Regions from separate parts of the Exiguobacterium acetylicum genome, predicted to be linked through region 1. Evidence: riboswitches for the same ligand, from Rfam matches in the RefSeq annotation. Region 1 holds a riboswitch; each other region holds the start of a gene.
What was found. Region 1 has a riboswitch for thiamine pyrophosphate ahead of K7G97_RS08670 (ECF transporter S component). Riboswitches for the same ligand answer to the same signal wherever they lie in the genome.
Positions count from the first base shown of each region.

Region 2: linked by a shared signal. The riboswitch ahead of thiD (bifunctional hydroxymethylpyrimidine kinase/phosphomethylpyrimidine kinase) and the one ahead of K7G97_RS08670 (ECF transporter S component) in region 1 are both predicted to bind thiamine pyrophosphate.
Region 3: linked by a shared signal. The riboswitch ahead of thiT (energy-coupled thiamine transporter ThiT) and the one ahead of K7G97_RS08670 (ECF transporter S component) in region 1 are both predicted to bind thiamine pyrophosphate.
Region 4: linked by a shared signal. The riboswitch ahead of K7G97_RS06340 (thiamine phosphate synthase) and the one ahead of K7G97_RS08670 (ECF transporter S component) in region 1 are both predicted to bind thiamine pyrophosphate.

Region 1 is NZ_CP082333.1:1,664,459-1,667,790, reverse strand. It holds gene K7G97_RS08675 (ABC transporter ATP-binding protein) at 1-1,245, opposite strand, end outside; gene K7G97_RS08670 (ECF transporter S component) at 1,242-1,814, opposite strand; TPP riboswitch at 1,915-2,013, opposite strand; gene K7G97_RS08665 (50S ribosomal protein L25/general stress protein Ctc) at 2,109-2,786, opposite strand; gene K7G97_RS08660 (GNAT family N-acetyltransferase) at 3,077-3,332, opposite strand, start outside.
Region 2 is NZ_CP082333.1:584,336-587,667, forward strand. It holds gene K7G97_RS03035 (murein hydrolase activator EnvC family protein) at 1-814, shown strand, start outside; TPP riboswitch at 878-988, shown strand; gene thiD (bifunctional hydroxymethylpyrimidine kinase/phosphomethylpyrimidine kinase) at 1,104-1,907, shown strand; gene thiM (hydroxyethylthiazole kinase) at 1,888-2,655, shown strand; gene thiE (thiamine phosphate synthase) at 2,645-3,283, shown strand; gene K7G97_RS03055 (hypothetical protein) at 3,295-3,332, shown strand, end outside.
Region 3 is NZ_CP082333.1:2,058,105-2,061,436, reverse strand. It holds gene pknB (Stk1 family PASTA domain-containing Ser/Thr kinase) at 1-151, shown strand, start outside; gene rsgA (ribosome small subunit-dependent GTPase A) at 177-1,082, shown strand; gene rpe (ribulose-phosphate 3-epimerase) at 1,085-1,741, shown strand; TPP riboswitch at 1,764-1,873, shown strand; gene thiT (energy-coupled thiamine transporter ThiT) at 1,935-2,495, shown strand; gene K7G97_RS10820 (thiamine diphosphokinase) at 2,497-3,099, shown strand; gene K7G97_RS10815 (amino acid permease) at 3,154-3,332, opposite strand, start outside.
Region 4 is NZ_CP082333.1:1,236,547-1,239,878, forward strand. It holds gene K7G97_RS06330 (OsmC family protein) at 156-581, shown strand; gene nagZ (beta-N-acetylhexosaminidase) at 578-1,798, shown strand; TPP riboswitch at 1,855-1,957, shown strand; gene K7G97_RS06340 (thiamine phosphate synthase) at 2,040-2,633, shown strand; gene K7G97_RS06345 (FAD-dependent oxidoreductase) at 2,630-3,332, shown strand, end outside.

The DNA of each region.
Region 1 (3,332 bases):
CGGTTCATCGAGCAACAATAAATCCTTCGTCTGTCCGAGCATCGTCGCAACGCTGAGCCGTCGTTGTTGCCCCGTACTAAGCGCAAGCGGTGACTGCTGTTTGACGGATGCGAGTTCCAGCCGTTCGAGTAATGTTATGCGCTCGTCACTCGTCGCTGCCCGGTGACTCCAGTCGATTTCCGCTTCGACTGTCAGTTTGAGAAACTGCAGATCCGGTTGTTGGAAGACATAGCCGACGTGCTCATAAAAGCGTCGCCGGGAGTAACGCTGAGCCGGACGTTCCTGGAACCGATATGTTCCACGATGCGAGAGCAACCGACCGAGTGTTGCAAGCAACGTACTTTTCCCGGAGCCGTTTGCCCCGAGCAGCATCACCCATTCTCCCGTCATTAGGGAAAATGTCGCATCGGTCAGCGGGTAAGGTGCTTTCGTCGATAATGTAGCGACGTGTAACAAGGCAGTGCCTGCTGTAGCGACTGAGGGAAGCACGTGAAGTCGCGCCGCTTGTGGTCCATCTATGGGTAACGTCTCTAACGTGTACGGATACAAAGAGGGAACAGCGATCCCTTTCGATTGAAGCTCCGTATACCCCTGCGGGAACAAATCCTGCGGATGCGCCGTCGCAGTCACCGATCCGTTCTCAAGTAAGACGATTTTGTCGATGTAAGGTAAACAGACATCGAGTTGGTGTTCGATCAAGACGATCGTTAAATCATGTTCTTTCTGAATCCGAAAGATCAACGCCATCAGCTCGTGTTGCCCGATCGGGTCAATCTGAGCTGTTGGTTCATCGAGTAATAAGATCGTCGGCTCAAGTGCCAGGACCGCGGCGAGTGCGAGGCGTTGTTTCATCCCCCCGGATAGACTCGCGATTGGTGTCGAGAAGGGGAGAGGGAGACCAACAAGTGTGAGTAAGCGTTCAATGCGTTCCTCCATCTCTGCGCGTGGAATCGACCGGTTTTCTAAACTAAAAGCGATTTCGCGTCCGATCGTTTCCATGCAGAACTGTTCTTCTGGATTTTGGAACAGCACTCCGACCGAACCGGACCGGGTAACGGTTCCCGTCTGTTCGACTTCAATCGTCTCTGGTGTCAGTCCGGCTAGGGCATGAAGCAGTGTCGTCTTGCCACTCCCGCTTCGTCCGAGCAGAAGGGTCGTTCCTTGCTCGATCGTCAGCGATACATGATCGAGCAAGGATTTCGTCTGACCCGGATAGCGGATGCTGAGATCGTCGACAGTAATCATGCGACTTCCCGTTTCGCACGTCCTGCCGCAAATCCGTTCAAGACACCGGTCGCAACAAGTCGACGGACAAGAATCGCTGCGAGCAAGCCGCCGAGTAATGCACCACTGATCAATTGTAAGCCAGTCGTCGCAAGCAACGTCGTCGTCGTATAGTAACCAAATCCGTTTGCGATCAGACTATAGACGATGCTACCAATCGCGGCTCCGACACCTGATAACATCAATGTCCAGGTGTCATAGCGGCGATAACGCGTCATCGCAAAGACGAGTTCCGCACCAAGCCCTTGGCAGACCCCGATTAGTAGAGCCGATAAACCAAAATGACTACCCGTGAACAGCTCGACAGCTGCCGCGACGATTTCCGCGATGAGGGCGGCACCTGGTTTTTGAATGATTGCTGCGACGAGCGGGCTCGCGATGATCCAGATCCCAAACATCCAGTTGGCACCGACTGGTCCGAAGATTGCAGACATCGGTAACCAGAGTGTTGACCAACCGAGATAGATGACGCCGCAAGCGACGGCGAGCATCATCATGACCATGATTTCTTTCATTTTCCAGTGTTGCATCGTGTTCGTCCTCCTTTAAGTGGGGGAGACACCAAAAAGGACCGCCCTCCGTAAAAAAGAGAGCGGTCCTCAGAAAAACTGCGCGCAGCAGGAGTCATTGGATGTGATCGCTCCACTTTCCTACGCTAGTATGAACTAGATCAGGTTCGAAGGGTCCGAAGTGAATCGTCTCAGCCAATGGGCTCCCCTAGTGGATATGGTAATAGATGATACGCTGTTCACTTTAGGCAATCTTCTGTCTATTGTCAAGACACAAAAAAACGATACGCCACGAAGGGCGTATCGATAAACGACTTATTTGTTGTCTTCGTTCTCTTCTTTTGATTCTTCTGAAGACTCTTCCGTAGCTTCCGCTTCGTTGTCTTCACCAGCTTGCGCTTGTGCCTCAGCTTCTGCTTCTTCGATTTCCTCAAGCTCTTGTTCAAGCGTTGATTCAACGACAGCTGCGACTTGAATGTCGCCTTCTGTGACGATACGGAAATCTTTTTGTTCCGGAAGATCAGCTACAGAAATCGAATCGCCGATTTCGAGGTTCGTGACGTCGACTTCGACGTTCTCTGGTAATTTATCTGGTGTTGCTGCGACTGTTACTTTAAAGAGTGTCTGTGATAGGAATCCACCGACTTTCGCGCCAGCTGCTTCACCGACGAGTACGACGTCTGCTTCGACTTCTGTCTCTTCATCCATTTTGACGGCGATGAATTCGACGTGGTCGATTGTTGGTGTGAAGACATCCATATCACGACGGTTGATCAGAACGTTAACGTTCTTACCATCTAATTTTAGTGAAATCAAGACGTTTTCACCGTTTTCACGGATGATCTTGATGAGTTCTTTTTCTTCGAATGCGATTGGCGTACTTTCCACTTTGTAACCATACACGACACCAAGAGCTTTTCCTTCATGACGTAATTGTTTACGGAGTGAGCGTGGACGTACCTCGCGTTTTTCGACTGTTAATTTAACTGACATGTTCATTTCCCCCTTGAATTTGGTATAGCCCTCAAAAGGTAATGAATGTAGGAGCAGGACAAGTCCTGAACAATTTAAATATGCTAAGACAATCGGTTTCAGACTCTTTTGAAATCTGACGCTTTCGTGACTTTGCATTTCTCTCCCAGGTCATTACGCTGATATTGAGAAACATGTGTGAGTAAGTCACCGTTTGATGCGGTGCTAGTGAGTTTATACCCCTATGTTTTAAATCCTTAAACCTCTTTTTTTATTTTTTTAAAGTCGAAAGACCTCCAAACCGCTTGAAATCAAGGGTTAAGAGGTCTTTCATTTTTTTCTTTTTTTATGATAATGCGTTGATTTTCACGGACTAATACTCGGATAAGACGTTCGATGTGCCGCATCGTCGTCTGTCCCATCGTTGAGATTTGGAGCCATTGATGATGGACGAGATAGTCGCTTTCATATTGAACATGATAGCCCTGGATCCGGAGAGCGTCTCCTAAAGTGGTTGCCGACGGATGGACGATCGTCAGAATTCCCGGCGCTTGTGCTTCTTGCGTC
Region 2 (3,332 bases), 1.1 Mb from region 1:
GATTTCGGACTACATCGCAACGCAACAAAAATTAGCAGAAGCAAAACAAGCGCTCGTTGAGAAAAAAGCGGAGCAAATGCAAGAAAAGAAAGTATTGATTGAACAAAAGAAAGCGTTAAAACTTCAAATGAAAGAACGTAGTGCTACACTGAAGAAATTACGAAAAGGGAAGACGAAGTTTACGACAGAACTATTAGACGCAAAAGAACTTCAAGCAACTCTCGAAGCGCAAGAACGTGCAATTGCGGCAGCGAAGGCAGCCGCTAAAGCAGCGGCTGAAAAAGCAGCAGCGGAGAAAGCGGCAGCCGAAAAAGCCGCTAAAGCGAATGCTCAAGCAGCAAAACAAGCAGGTAAGAGTTCAGAATCAACTGATTCTGTTGCCCCGCCCGTTGTTTCGAGTGGAGGGAAATTCGTTCGACCGTCGTCTGGTGGAGTGTCGCAAGGATTCGGACCAGCAAGCGGCGCGAATGGTTATACGTTCCACAACGGTGTTGATTTCAGTGGTTCGGTCGGGTCTCCAATCGTCGCTGCAGCAGCTGGAACGGTCATTACAGCATCAGGTGGTGGACCTTACGGTAATCATGTCATGATTTCTCACTTCCTCGATGGACAAGTGTACACGACTGTATACGCACATATGAGTTCATTATCGGTTCGTGCAGGACAAACGGTCTCTCAAGGTCAGCAAGTCGGAACACTTGGTAGTACAGGGAATTCAACAGGACCACACTTGCATTTCGAACTACATGTCGGAGGCTATCAATACAGTGCTTCTTCTCCTCTGAATGCAGTCAATCCATTGGCATATCTGTAATCAAAACGGGCTTCGGCTCGTTTTTTTTTCTTCTCTATGCTACAGTTAAGGCGAAACGAATACTTGAGCAACTAGGGGAGCTGGAGGAATCCGGCTGAGAGGAAAACCAATCTGTTTTCGACCCTATTACCTGAACTGGATAATACCAGCGTAGGAAAGTTGAGCCGAACGGATACCGGAATGCGTGTATAACGCTTTCGTATAGCGTCGACTGCTTTTTTACAGCGGTCGACGCTTTTTTTGTCGGTCACGACTCCCTTACATTGCTCGATGGGAAGGTGAAAAGAATATGAAACACGTACTGACGATTGCAGGATCCGACTCCGGTGGTGGAGCTGGGATTCAAGCAGATTTAAAAACATTTTCAGCTTTAGGCGTTTATGGAATGAGCGTCCTGACAGCCGTCACGGCGCAAAATACGTTGGGTGTTCAAGCGGTGGAAGAGTTATCCCCAGAAATCGTAGATGCCCAGTTAACGTCGATTTTTTCAGACATTCGTGTCGATGCGATCAAAATCGGAATGGTCTCGAATGCGCAGACGATTCGTGTCATTGCTACACATCTCCGCAAACAGACAGTTCCGATCATATTAGATCCCGTCATGGTCGCTAAAGGTGGTCATGCCCTATTGCGGACGGAGGCTGAACAAGCATTGATTTCAGAACTTCTACCACTTGCGACACTCGTCACACCGAATTTACCGGAAGCGGAGCGTTTAACAGGACGATCAGTGACCAATCTAGAGGAAATGCGATTGGCGATGCATCAATTGGCTACACAGACAGGGGCAGTATTACTAAAAGGTGGACATCTCTCAGGAGCTGCGACGGATTTGTTGTTTGATGGGGAAGTGGAACACCGCTTCACATCGGAACGGTTAGATAATCAACATACTCATGGAACTGGTTGTACCTTATCTGCGGCGATTGCGGCGCGGATGGCGCTTGGAGAAGATTTAACAGATAGCGTAAGACAGGCAAAGAGCTATGTCACGGAGGCAATTCGTCATGGATTTGCCCTCGGAAAAGGTATTGGACCGACACATCATTTTCATTCACTTTGGAGGGATACACATGTTTACGACCATTCTTGAACACAAACCACTCATTCACCATCTGACGAACACGGTGACGATCAATGACTGTGCGAACGTCACACTCGCTGTTGGAGCATCACCCGTCATGGCGGAAGATATTCGCGAAGTAGAAGAAATGGTTAGACTCGCGCAAGCCCTCGTCTTAAACATTGGTACGATCGATGCAGACATGCAAGCAGCTCAACGACTTGCAGCCCGTGAAGCGGGACGTTTGAATGTCCCGATCGTTCTTGATCCAGTTGGAGCAGGAGCAACGACATTACGTACTGCCTTTTCTAAAGAACTTATTGATCTCGGGTGTACGGTCATTAAAGGAAATGCTTCTGAAATCAAGACGTTACTTGGGGAGGATGGGCGAACTAAGGGAGTCGATGCTGCGGGAGATGCCATTATGGACCGAGAAAGCATTCGTGCATTCGCTCGCAAACACCAAGCTGTCTTCGTCGTGACAGGTCCGATCGACTATATCACGGATGGAACGCGCGAAATGGAATTACATGTAGGAACATCTCGTCTAGGGGACATCACGGGTACGGGCTGTATGACGGCTTCATTGATTGCGAGCTTCCTCGGTGCAGGATATACAACGTTTGAGGCGGCTGTTCACGGAACATTCGTCATGGGAAAAGCAGGAGAACAAGCAGCCTCCGCGCAAGGTCTTGGTAATTTTAAACGAGAGTTGTTCAATGCAATCAGCCTCATGACGGAGCAAGACCTGGTGGAGGTGACAGAACGTGTCAATTGATTACTCCATCTATGCAGTGACGGATCGTCGGTACCATCCTGGCGTCGCGATCGAGATGGTCGTTGAGGAAGCTGTTTTAGGTGGTGCGACGATCGTACAACTACGGGAAAAAACCGCACAAGGAAAGGAATTCTACGATCAGGCAGTTCGGTTGAAAGCACTCACGGATCGCTACGACATTCCTTTGATCATCAATGACCGGATCGATATCGCATTACTCGTCGGAGCTGGTTTGCATATCGGACAAGAAGACATTCCTTTAACCGCAGCACGTCGCCTTTTACCAGATGCTGTGATCGGTGTGTCAGTAGCCACTGTTGCACAAGCGATTGAAGCAGAACGAGACGGAGCATCTTATTTAGGCGTGGGTTCTCTATTTGCGACGTCATCCAAAGCGGATGCTGATTCCATGTCGCACACGATGCTTCAGGCGATTCGGGAAGCCGTACGATTACCTTTAATCGGTATTGGTGGAATCACAGCAACAAATGTCTCTTCTCTGCCCATCCCGCTAGAAGGGTATGCCGTCATCTCAGAAATTTTCGCTAAAGAAGATCGGCAACTCGCTGCGCAGCAAATGACAGATGCTGTGCGAGAATGGCATCAATCACTTCAGAACAGGGTATAATCCGTTCAGAGGTGATTGTATTGAAATGGCAGACGATCCGTTTTCGCGG
Region 3 (3,332 bases), 390 kb from region 1:
CGTCATCGAGGAATCAATTGATCAAGATGAGACATTCGACGTGCCGGTGACGATTGATCCGGGAGAAGAAGGCAAGATTACGATTTATAAAGACGATACGGTGTATCGTTCAAAAACCATCACGTACAATCAAGCAAAAGACGCACAGTGAATGTGATGAAAAAGGAGTGCATAGGATGACGGAACAACGCATCGAAGAGAATCGAGAAGGAACGATCATACGCCTGCAGGGTGGCTTTTATGATGTCATGACACCAGAAGGAGAGGTCCGTTCACGGGCAAGAGGGAATTTCCGAAAACGCGGCATCAGTCCAGTCGTCGGAGACGAGGTCGTTCTTCATATCGAAAGTGAGACAGGATATATTCTCGAAGTGAAGGAGCGGGACAACTTTTTAGTACGCCCGCCTGTCGCGAATATCGACCAGGCATTGCTCGTCGTTTCGGCGGCAGAACCTGATTTTTCAGCGCACTTGCTCGACCGATTTCTCGTTTTGATCGAAGCGAAGGAAATTCAACCCGTCATCCTGTTGACGAAAATGGACTTGCTGGACGATGTTAAAGGACCGGCTGTCCGAGAGGCAATTGCCGCTTACCGGAAGATTGGCTATACGGTCATCGAGACATCAAGTGAGACGTTGTCGGGTGTTGAGCAAGTCCGTCCGTTGCTTGCTGGAAAAACGAGCGTTCTCGCGGGACAATCCGGTGTCGGGAAAAGTTCATTGCTCAATGCACTGGAGCCCTCGCTTGATTTAGAAACAAGTGCCATCTCGAAATCACTCGGACGCGGACGCCATACGACGCGTCACGTCACATTGATGCCGCTTGCCGAAGGATTGATTGCCGATACACCGGGTTTCTCGAACCTTGATTTTCCGTATGAAATGGAAATCGAGGATGTACGATGGAGTTTTCCTGAATTCGTGGCTGTACAAGATGAGTGCAAATACCGAGGTTGCTTGCATTTAAATGAACCCGGTTGTGCCGTCAAGGAAGCCGTCGAAGCCCAAGAAATCATGTCCTCTCGTTATGAGAACTATGGTATGTTTATAGACGAAATCAAGAATCGAGCCCGGAGGTATTAAAGATGATTAAAATTGCACCATCTATCTTATCAGCAGATTTTGCGAATCTCGAACGTGATGTCAAAGCAGTCGAAGCGGCAGGCGCGGACTATATCCATTTTGATGTCATGGATGGTCAGTTCGTACCGAACATCTCGTTTGGACTACCTGTGCTTAGCAGTTTACGTCAAAAGACGGATATGATTCTCGATGTCCATTTGATGATCGACCAGCCAGAACGTTTCGTTGAAGATTTCGTCAAGGCAGGGGCAGACATCGTGACGTTCCACGTCGAAGCGACGAATCATGTCCATCGTGTCTTACAACAAATCAAAGCAGCGGGCGCAAAGGCAGGAGTCGTCTTGAATCCGCACACGCCATTATCAACGATTGAACACGTCCTTGAGGATGTCGACATGGTCTTATTGATGACGGTCAATCCGGGCTTCGGTGGACAAGCCTTCATCGAGCGTGTCATGCCGAAACTCGCAGCACTCGCGCAAATGAAAGCAGATCGTGGTCTGACATTTGAAATCGAGATTGACGGTGGTGTCAATCCGGAAACGGCAAAACTTTGCATCGATAACGGTGCGAACGTTCTCGTCGCAGGATCAGCAATCTATAATGCACCAGATTATGCGGAAGCGATCACTAGCATTCGTCAAGGGGCTGCCGTATAATAAGAACGAGAAAACGAAATATGATGACCGCAAGGGGTGTCGCTTGAAAAGCGGCTGAGAGGAGTCTTTTAGACTTTAACCCTTCGAACCTGTTCCGTTCAAACGGACGTAGGGATGTGGCGCACGCAGGCAGTACGGCGTTCGTCGTACTGCCTTTTTGTGTCCTCTCGTACAATGAAGGAGGAAAAACAGCATGAAACGGTTACAAATGATGATGGAAATTGCCATCTTCGCCAGTCTCGGAGTCGTCTTTGATTTACTGATTCCATTCAAAATGCCACAAGGTGGTTCGATTAGCTTAGCGATGCTACCGATCTTCGTCATGGCATTTCGCCACGGTGTCGTCGGAGGGGTCGTCACGGGAGCGCTTGTCGGTACGATTCAATTGATGTTCGCTCCACAAGTCTTGACGATCGTTCAACCGATGCTTGACTATACGATTGCGTATGGTGTCGTCGGATTAAGTGGTCTGTTCGCGCGTCAAGTCAGACTAGCCGCGCGCAATGGACAAAAGAAAAGCTTGATGGCGTTCGTTCTCCTTGCGACGTTATTAGGCGCAGGACTCCGTTATATCTGTCATGTCATCAGTGGCATCGTCTTTTTTGCCAAGTATGCAAAAGGTCCAGTCGTGGAATACTCTTTCGTCTATAACGCAACGTATATGGTTCCCTCGTACATCTTATGTGGAATCGTAGCAGGAATTCTATTTACGACTGCGCCACGCTTACTCCGTTATTCGGCACGAGGCGTCTGAGATGCGGGCGATTCTCGTTTGTGCCGGTCCGCGAGAAGAAGTGCCGGATTTACGGATGTTTTGTCAGCCGGGTGATTTCATCGTCGGTGTCGATGGTGGTGTTCAGACGATTGAATCGTATGGGCTGACATGCGACCTGACGATCGGTGATTTTGATTCGCTTGGTTATGTACCAGAAGGGGCAATCGTTCATCCGGCTGAGAAAGATGAAACGGATCTCGAACTGGCACTTCGTACAGTCTCAGAGAAGAAACAGTTTGAGGATACCTTCATCATCGGGGCGACAGGTGGGCGGCTCGACATGACCGTCCAAAATGTATATCTATTGAAGCGATATCCAGAGGCACGACTCGTGACGAAACGAGAAGAGGTACGATACTTGGCTGAGGGAACGTATGCAGTCGAAGCAGGGAGCTATCATTATCTTTCGTTCATTCCACTCGTACCGTCGACTTTAAGCTTATCCGGAGTCAAATATCCACTTGATGCACATCCCGTACCCGTCGGAGGTTCCTTGACCGTCAGTAATGAATGGTGTGCGTCAGAAGCGAAGGTGGAGCTCCATCAAGGAGAACTATTGATGATGCGGACGCTTAAGGAATAGCACAATCATAGGAAAGAGGCCGTGGATGACTCCGCGGCCTCTTTTTGTCTGAAATTATTCTTCGAGTTGAGAAGGGGCGACACGGATGTCGCTTTGAGCGGATAGATGTTTTCCTTTGACGAAGAGATGATAACTTCCCCACATGACAAGGAAGAAAGGAACACCGATGTATAGCGCGATTCGTTGATCCGCTTGAAACGCAAGACTGACGAGGACGACGACGTTAAGTGTCA
Region 4 (3,332 bases), 430 kb from region 1:
CTATGAGTAACAGGATAGCATGAAACGATTTCATCGGGTATCGCAAAGCGAGATTTCGGGAAAAGAACCATTATTCAAAATAGCGTGTGAATTTCCAGGAGTACTGTTTTTTGCGTATACTACAGAAGAAGACTACTTATAAAGGAGTGGAAACGATGCAAGCGACAGTGACATGGAACAAACAGATGGGATTTAGTGGACAGACGGAATCAGGGCATCATCTGGCGATGGATGCAGCACCAGAGAACGGTGGCGAAAATCAAGCGCCGCGACCGACTGAACTACTGCTACATGCCGTTGCCGGCTGTACCGGAATTGATATCGTTTCAATCTTAGAGAAGATGCGCTTGACGATCACCCATTTCGAAATGGATATCGAAGGAGAACGGGCAGAGGACCACCCGCGGCGTTTTACGTCGATCTCGATTCATTACCGGCTCGAAGGTGATCTCCCGGAAGATAAGGTCCGTCGCGCCATCTCGTTATCAAAGGATAAATATTGTTCGGTTTCGCAATCACTGAACGCTGAGATTTCCGTCTATTATTCGATCAATGGTGTGCGGAGCGAGGATCCTTTGTGAAGAAAGTCGTACTGATCGGTTGCCTGTTGCTTGCAGGGTGTGCGCAGGAGACGACGGAACCAACGAAACCATCGCAACCGGAAGCGAAGCAACCGACAGAAGAAAAGAAACCGAAGCCTGAACCGACGAAAGAAGAACGACAACAAGCAAAACTAAAGCAACAATTGGCAGCAATGTCGACGTCCGAAAAGGTCGATCAACTGCTCTACATCGGAGTCGCCGGCACGGAACTTTCAGCAGCTGACCGAAAATTATTACAGTCGCATGCGATTGGCGGGGTCTTATTGCTCGGTGGAAACATTACTTCGGAAGAGCAACTCTTGACGTTCACGCGTGCGATTCAAGAGACGAACCAAAAACCGTATGCCTTCGTCGGGATTGATGAAGAAGGCGGACGCGTCAGCCGGGTACCGGATCAACGATTACGTCTACCGACGAGTCAACGGATGGCGCAAGGAGCAGATACTGCGAAAATGGAAGACGTCGGACGTACGCTCGGTCATTTGTCACGTTTTTATGGCTTCAACATGGACTTCGCGCCGGTCCTTGACGTCAACAGTAATCCGAACAATCCGATCATCGGCGACCGTTCGTTCAGTGCTGATCCGAAGACCGTCGCGACGCTTGGTACGGCTCTGATGCACGGGATGCAGGAGACGGGAACGATTCCGGTCGTCAAACATTTTCCCGGTCACGGCAATACGAGTGTCGATTCCCATGTCGGGCTACCGAAAGTGACGGCATCAAAGGAAGAATTGAAGCGGACGGAGCTGTTACCGTTTAAAGAAGCGATTCAAGAGGGCGCCGAGATGGTGATGGTCGCCCATATTCTCTATCCAGCGTATGACGATACGAATCCGTCCTCGCTCTCAAAGCCGATCTTGACTGACCTCTTGCGTCAACAACTCGGATTCAACGGTGTCATCATCACAGATGATCTCGTCATGGGGGCGATCACGAAACAATATGGTCTCGCGGAAGCGGCACGTCAGTCACTCGTCAATGGAGCTGATATGGCGATGTTTTCAGAGGCAGGTGCTTACGCAAAAGTTCATGCTGAAGTGATGCAAGCCGTCAAAGACAAAACGCTGACGCCGGAGATGCTCGATGCTAAAGTAATGCGCATCCTGAAGCTAAAGCAGATGTATGCCGACAGCCAAGAGCAACAGCGACCGACGAAATCGGAGCTGATTCAGCAAGTGGAAGCGCTCAACTAGGACTAGCGAAGCAAAGCGACTCATGCTAGACTAATGGGGCAAGCCAATTAAACACGAAAAGACACTAGGGGAGTCTCCCAGCAGACTGAGACGGAAGTATCCGGACCCTTTGAACCTGATCTAGTTCGTACTAGCGGAGGGAAGTGGCTCGAAATCCTAGATATCCTTAGCGCTTCAGCGCATTTTCGGACCACTCCCTTCAACATCGGGAGTGGTCCTTTTTCGTATGGAAAGGAAGAACATGATGCGTTTACATCTGATTTCGACGGGATCCATCCATCCGCTTGACGGAATAAAGACCTTTCACTCCCTTCAACCTTATACGGATCAGCTGCATATACGAGAACCGAACTTGTCGGCAGCAGAATTACTGGATCTAATCGACGCGCTCCTTGCGCATGGTTATTCGCCTGAGCAGTTAACGGTTCATGACCGGGTCGATGTTGCCCATGTCGCAGGCATCAGTGTGCAGCTGACGCGCCGGTCCTTGCGTGTCCGTGATGTGCGACGTCATTTTCCGAATCTCGTCATCGGGAAATCGGTCCATTCACTAGCAGAGGCACTGGCAGCAGAAGCGGAAGGAGCCGACCGCCTGCTGTACGGTCATATTTATCCGACAGCGTCGAAGCCGAATGTGCCGCCACGGGGAATCGACGCCTTGAAGCAAGTCGTCACCTTCACGACAAAACCGGTCATTGCGATCGGCGGGATCACACCAGAACGCATGCCTGAAATCGCAGCGACCGGGGCAACCGGAATCGCTGTCTTATCGGGTATTCTCGGTCAATCGGATCCACTCGCCGCCATTCTAAGTTACCAGGGGGTTCGCGTATGACGGATCACATCATCATCGGCGGCGGAGTCATCGGGTTGACGCTTGCTTACGGTCTCGCCTGTCAGAATGAATCCGTCGTCGTCTTAGAACGCGGAACATGCGGACAAGGAACGAGCCGCGCAGCTGCCGGGATGCTCGCGACAGACATCGAGCTGAGAGCGGAATTGCATCTACTTGCCGCACGTAGTCGTCGTCTGTATCCGCTGCTTGCACGTCGTCTCGAGCGAGAGACGGGCATCGATTGTGGGTACCGGGAACAACCGTTTTTGTTAAAACGTAAAGGACGCGAGCATCTGTTTCCAGCGGTCGGTCAAATCGATCCACGACGACTGACGACTGCATTGATATATGCCTTACGAAAGCGTGGGGTACCAATCGAAGAACAAGTAGATGTTACATGCATCGAAGAGAGCGATGACTTCATCAGGGTCGAGTCGAATGCGGGAACGTGGACCGGACGAACGGTGACGGTCGCTGCTGGACGCGGGTCGCAAGCCTTGCTCGATACAGCCGGCATTTCGATCGCCACATATGGGGTCAAAGGGGAATGTCTTGCCGTCCGTCTCTCGGGTCAGTCGTTACGCTCGATCCTGTTTGATGACGCTGTCTATCTTGTGCCAAAAGCAGACGGACGAATTTTGATCGGTGCGACCGAACTGCCGCACGACGAGACGGTCGGTGTCAGTGTCGTTGGGGTCA